2 regions of the Blautia sp. Sow4_E7 genome follow, and region 2 is predicted to be linked to the other one. Evidence: predicted binding sites of a transcription regulator. Region 2 holds the regulator's gene; the other holds the start of a gene.
The links. Region 2 encodes HrcA, which represses chaperone genes, less so after heat shock. Its sites were predicted from a motif close to TGTTAGCACTCNNNNNNNNNGAGTGCTAACA; they were not measured.
Positions count from the first base shown of each region.

Region 1: a site for HrcA is predicted at 1,135-1,165, ahead of ACTQ50_RS11410 (Hsp20/alpha crystallin family protein). Genes of this name have one in related genera too.

Region 1 covers NZ_JBQKLL010000018.1:46,043-49,465, forward strand. Annotated here, with positions in the region: gene ACTQ50_RS11400 (co-chaperone GroES) at 26-310, opposite strand; gene ACTQ50_RS11405 (MarR family winged helix-turn-helix transcriptional regulator) at 522-953, opposite strand; gene ACTQ50_RS11410 (Hsp20/alpha crystallin family protein) at 1,294-1,734, shown strand; gene ACTQ50_RS11415 (HdeD family acid-resistance protein) at 1,807-2,340, shown strand; gene ACTQ50_RS11420 (VirB4-like conjugal transfer ATPase, CD1110 family) at 3,046-3,423, opposite strand, start outside.
Region 2 covers NZ_JBQKLL010000020.1:42,096-45,518, reverse strand. Annotated here, with positions in the region: gene ACTQ50_RS12050 (TIGR00730 family Rossman fold protein) at 84-626, shown strand; gene hrcA (heat-inducible transcriptional repressor HrcA) at 1,005-2,045, shown strand; gene grpE (nucleotide exchange factor GrpE) at 2,074-2,724, shown strand; gene dnaK (molecular chaperone DnaK) at 2,920-3,423, shown strand, end outside.

The DNA.
Region 1 (3,423 bases), on a different contig from region 2:
AATTTCCTTCTTTCTACTGTTTCTATTACTCGACAATTGCCAGAATGTCATCCTGGATTACAATTTTATATTCTTCGTCGCCAATTTTTACTTCTGTGCCGCCGTATTCAGAAATAATGACTTTATCTCCTTCTTTTACCTGCATGGCAACCCTCTGTCCGTCTTTACATTTTCCCGGACCAACTGCAATTACTACAGCTTCCTGCGGTTTCTCTTTTGCGCTGTCTGGCAGAATGATTCCTGATTCTGTCTTTTCTTCAACATCCTGATACTGAAGAACTACTTTGTCACCCAATGGTTTTAATTTCATATGAATAACCTGCCTTTCTTTTGTTAGCACTCTTGCTTGTTGAGTGCCATCGTGTTTCGCAAAAAATATGTTTCTCGCGAAACATGTTTTATTTTTAAATTATTTATTTTTAAAGTATTATATCACCTGTATTTCTCTTGTCAATAGGTTTCCAAAATAATTTAAAAAAGATGCGAAGCACCTTAACCATTACTTTGCATCTTTTGATCATCTAAATTAATTCATTTATATTTTTCCTGATTTTTTCCGATACTTCCCGAAAAACCTTCAATTCTTCTTCCGACACACCTTTTAAAATCATCCCGTTCATTGCTTCCCTTCTCTTCGTCATTTCTGTTACCAGATCCTTCGCATAATCAGATATTTCATAATGAATATATCTTCTATCATTCTTATCCGGTATCGCAATAAGATAATTTCTCCTGCAGAGACTGTCAACTGCCTGCGAAATATGTCCACGGTTCATCATCAACTGATGGTGGATATCCGTAGAGGTATTATGTGTTCCGCATTTTGACAGGAAGTATAATATCTCCAGTTCTGCTCTTTTCATATCATATTTTTCTCGTAATTCAACGCTCTGTTCCTCTAACAGCTTTTTAAATTGTCCTCCCTGCAATATGATATCAATTTGTGTATCCATTTAGTTCAGCTTCTTTCAATGTTTTTTTCATTCTATCACAAGTTTAATAATTCGTCACCATTTAATTTTAAACGACTTTTTTGTTTCCTCTTAATTAATGATTAACATCTGGAATCTATTCCGCTGAATCTAATATCAGTAATTATTTTATTTCGCAAAGTTCACAAAATCTTCACACAATTATTAGCACTCTCTATTGACGAGTGCTAATTCATATGTTATATTACACATAGAACAAAGAAAGAGAATATGATTTTTCTTCCTGATATTCATAAATCAACACTTCGGGTTTCTCCGATAGTGCAAACTTTAGTTTATGTCATGAAAGGAGATATGACTTATGTTAATGCCTAGTATTTTTGGAGAAAATTTATTTGATGATTTTATGGATGATTTTGCTTTTCCGGACATCGATAAAAAATTGTATGGAAAACATGCTCCCCATATCATGAAGACTGATGTGAAGGAAAAAGACAACGCTTACGAAGTGGCAATTGATCTTCCTGGATTTAAGAAAGACGAGATTCAGATCCAGCTTGAAAACGGTTATGTAACTGTAAGTGCAGCAAAAGGTCTGGATAAAGATGAAAAAGATAAGGAAGGAAAATATATCCGCCGCGAGCGTTATACCGGAAATGTAAGCAGAAGCTTTTATGTAGGAAATAATGTTCAGAGAGAAGACATCCATCCGAAATTTGAAAATGGTATTCTTTCCTTTACTGTTCCAAAAGAGCAGAAGGCAGTAGAAAACAACTCACATTATATTTCCATCGAAGGTTAATCTCAAACGGGCAGGGAATAAAACCCCTGCCTGTTTTAAAAGCCAAATGCAATCGGAAAAGAGGTTTTTGATATGAGTAAAACGACATCAAGAGTATTATGGATTTTAGCCGGAATCTTTCTGATTATAACCGGGATCGGATGTTTGAGGAATCCCGGAAAAATTCTTTATGGTCTTCCCATTATCTTTGGAGTTGCCATGATGTTTTCCGGCATTATAGATATTGTGATATTTGCAGCCGGTCATGATTATATGGCAGGATCTGGCTGGTTTCTTGCTGACGGCATTCTAACCGTACTGATGTCTTTATTCATTTTGGGAAATGGATGGTTTACAGCAATGACTATTTCCTTTATTTTAGGAATGTGGCTGATTTTTTCAGGTATCACCAAACTGGTTAATTCCTTTGACCTTCAAAAACTGGGAGTAAAGGGCTGGGGCTGGTTTACAGTACTTGGAATCCTTCTGACTGTGATTGGTTTTCTGTCATTCACACATCCATTTGCAAGTATTGCAGCTATGGCCTGGGTAATCGGATTTTTCCTGATCCTACAGGGTATTGTATCTGTCATGCGTGGATGCTTTTCCAATCGCTTCTGGATGTAAAATATAACAAAAAATAACATTGCCAAGGAGGAAAAAAGGCACCTCTTCATATAGATTCGGCTGCATACAAAATTGTGTGCAGCCTTTTTTAACGAATGCCTAATTCCACAAACAATTTGAATATTCTTGTGCGATGAAATCGCACTTCCGGAAATCTGGAAATCAGATGTCTGGGAAGTGGAAATCATCTTATGCGAGTTTACTCGCGTAATGTTTTATTGCTAACTTCCCATGTTTTTCCTACTCAAACCAAAACGCGCCATCAATCACATGCTTTCTGCCAACTGTTCCTGTGTAATATTCTTTTCTTTTCGAAGCTCTTTAAGAAAACTTCCAACTTTTTCTTGTTTCATTTTGTTCCTCCTTCCACCGATAGATTAGTTTATTTCATCGATTTCAACCACAATACAAAGCGAGAAATTGATTTTTTTATATGGACAACCATGTCTATTTCTATTTTTTGCTTGCTTTTCCCCAAAAATAAGAATCCCACATCCCGGCAAATTCAAATTAATGCGTGTTTGCAGACTCACCAAAAGACTGAAATTTAATACTTTAAATTCCCTTTTTTAACATTTTCTTGAATGATGCAGTCTGTTATTTCAAACAACTTTTCAGATCCCAGTTTTGTTTTACTCTGTCTTTTATAAATTTGCTCTACGGTAACATCGTGTTCCCGCCAATCCCCACCATTATTGCTATTATTCAAGATAAGTGGTTAAATGTTATCCATAGCATGAGCAAACTTAGACTCTTCGGTTTCATATTCTTCAAACTCATCAAATATCTGGTAGATTTCTGGGAGCCCCGGTTGATGGTAACGCGATTCCATACCTGATCCTGAACGATCAGCATTCCCAGCTTTTTCAGCTGCTTGCCAAGCTCCTTGATATCAAAACAGATGATCCGGTTATTCAGTTCCACATTTGTCTGGTGGTTAAATACTTTCAGAGAACCATTAACGTAAATCTCCAGTGCTGTTGCGATTCGCTGAGCCTGGGGCTCTTTCTGCTTCCTCAGGCAGTCATACAAATCTCCCAGTACCGGCATATTTTCCGGTTTCGGATCTGCAAAATATTTCTG
Region 2 (3,423 bases):
GACAGAACGAAGGATTATGCGTTATCTTTGAAGGGAAAAGTGGAAACTTGGGAGTTTGAGATAAAAATAAGGGGGATAACAGGTTGAATATTTGTGTATACGGTGCGTCAAGTGCCTTGCTGAAAGATATTTATTATGAAAAAACAGAAGAGCTTGGAAGAGCAATGGGAAAAAGAGGTCACGGGCTGGTGTTTGGCGGCGGAGCCACAGGAATGATGGGGGCAGCAGCCAGAGGCGTGGCAGCAGAGAAGGGGTACATACTTGGAATCGCTCCCCGTTTTTTTGACCAGCCGGGAGTTTTATATGAGAAATGCACGGAATTTATTTTTACAGAGAATATGAGGGAACGCAAGAAGCTTCTGGAGGAAAAATCAGAAGCTACCATTGTAACTCCTGGAGGAATCGGCACTTATGAAGAGTTTTTCGAGATTCTTACCTTAAAAAGCCTGAAGCGTATTGACCGTCCTATTGTACTGTATAACATTGATGGATATTATAATAAGATGAAAGCCCTGCTGGAGTATACAGCGGAAGAAAAATTCATGGATCCTTCTGTGCTGGATCTGGTGGTATTTCTGGATGATCCGGAAGAGGTTTTAGATTATTTGGAAAATTATAGGAAGTAATAAACAGAAGAAAGATGTCAGAGGAAAAATTTCCATGACATCTTTTTTTCGTGAGTGATAAGGCAAAACTGACAGAATGTGCTATATCTGTTACGGTCTCCTGGCAATATTCCGCGAAGGGTGTTTTGCGAACAGAGTGAACAATAGCCTTAACTGATTTGTATTTTAGCTGGATGGATTTAAGTTTAAGGTAAAAACTATCAAAAAAGATGAAAAAAATTTGTAAAAAATATTGACAAACGGAATACTGAGGTGTATCTTAAGAACATAGATGTTAGCACTCCTAAATAATGAGTGCTAACAAAGGAATTCGAAGAAGCCAGACGGGAATCAGAATCAGGTTTGACCGTCCGCTTTTCAGAAAGGAGCAGATATTTCATGGATGAAGTATTAGATGAGCGCAAACGGAAAATACTGAAAGCAATCATCAAGACTTATATGGAAACAGGAGAGCCGGTTGGTTCCAGAACCATTTCCAAGTATCCGGACTTGAATGTCAGCTCCGCTACCATCCGAAATGAGATGTCCGACCTGACGGATATGGGTTACATTGTACAGCCCCACACCTCAGCCGGAAGAATTCCATCCGATAAAGGCTATCGCCTTTATGTAGATGAGCTTACCAGGGAGAAGGAAGCCGAGATCGCAGAAATCCGTGATCTGATGATTGAGAAATCAGACAAGATGGATAAGGTATTGAAGCAGGTAGCCAAGGTTCTTGCCACGAATACCAACTATGCGACCATGGTTGCTGTTCCTCAGTATAAAGGAAGCACCCTGAAGTTCATTCAGCTTTCACGTGTCAATGAACACCAGCTGATCGCTGTAGTTGTATGTGAAGGCAATGTCATCCGGAACCAGATCATTAATATTGAAGAGGAGATGGATGATCAGACGATCCTGAAGCTGAATCTTCTTCTTAACACCAATCTGAACGGTGTTCCGATCCAGGACATCAATCTTGGCATGATCGCCAGATTGAAAGAACAGGCTGGAAGCCACAGCGGTGTGGTTGCAGATGTGCTGGACGCAGTTGCAGCTACCATTCATGTGGATGAAGAAGATATGAAGGTATATACATCGGGAGCGACCAACATATTTAAGTATCCAGAGCTGGCAGATACATCCAAGGCCAGTGAGTTGATCTCCACCTTTGAGGATAAGCAGGAACTTGCGGATATGGTCCGTGAGGAAATGGGAGATCCCCAGAACACAGGAGTTCAGGTATACATCGGAGATGAAGTTCCGGTACGTACCATGAAGGACTGCAGCGTGGTCACAGCTACTTACGAGCTGGGCGATGGAATGCGGGGAACAATCGGAATCATTGGTCCCAAGCGAATGGATTACGAGAATGTAGTGGACAGCTTAAAGAAATTAAAAGTCCAGCTTGATGAAATGGTAAATAAGAAAACCTAGAAAGGCGGTTGAAAGCGTGTCAGAAGAAATGAATAAAGAAGCCGAAGTACAGGAAGAAGCAGTTGACATTCCGGTAACCGACGGAAGTGAAGAAGAGGCAGCAGATACAGCCCAGACAGCAGAAGAGGAAGCTTCCGAAGAGACAGCCCAGGCAGAAGAAACTGAGCAGCCAGCTCAGGAGGAAGAATCCCAGAAGGAACCGGAATCTAAGACAAAAACTTCTTTCTTCGGCAAGAAGAAAAAAGAAAAAGATAAATTTGAACAGCAGATCGAGGAGCTTACAGACAGACTGAAGCGCAGCATGGCTGAGTTCGACAACTACCGTAAAAGAACGGAGAAAGAGAAATCCAGCATGTACATCATCGGCGCCAAGGACATCGTTGAAAAGATGCTTCCAATCGTGGATAACTTCGAAAGAGGCCTTGCACAGGCACCTGAGGAAGATCCATTTGCAGAAGGTATGAAGATGATATACAAGCAGATGATGACAGCCTTCGATGAGATGGGTGTGAAGCCAATCGAAGCTGTAGGCAAGGAATTTGATCCAAATCTGCACAATGCAGTCATGCATGTGGAAGACGAATCCGTCGGCGAGAACATCGTCGTAGAGGAATTCCAGAAGGGATATACCTACAAGGATTTCGTTGTAAGACACAGCATGGTTAAGGTAGCCAATTAAGTACTAAAACAGAATATAAATTGTTATTGTTCACTGGTAGCGTTCCGCGAGGTGTTTTTTGTGAACAAAGTTTACAGAAAACCCGAGAATTGCAGCGCGAAATCATGCGAATGCATGATTTCTGTGCATCGCGAAGCGGTTACTGATCACGTAGTGAACAGTAACCATAGATTTTTAAACAGGAGGAAAATTATCATGGGAAAAATCATTGGTATTGACTTAGGTACAACAAACAGCTGTGTAGCTGTTATGGAAGGTGGACAGCCAACCGTTATCGCAAATACAGAAGGATCCAGAACAACACCATCTGTTGTAGCATTTACAAAGACAGGTGAGCGTCTGGTAGGTGAGCCTGCAAAACGTCAGGCTGTAACAAATGCAGAGAAAACAATCTCCTCCATCAAGAGAGAGATGGGTACAGATTACCGTGTAACAATCGACGACAAGAAATATTCCCCACAGGAAATTTCCGCTATGATCCTTCAGAAACTGAAAAAAGACGCTGAGGGATACCTTGGAGAGTCTGTTACAGAAGCAGTTATCACAGTTCCTGCATATTTCAACGATGCTCAGCGTCAGGCAACCAAGGATGCTGGTAAGATCGCAGGCCTTGATGTAAAACGTATCATCAACGAGCCTACAGCAGCAGCTCTTGCATATGGTCTTGACAATGAGAAAGAGCAGAAGATCATGGTTTAT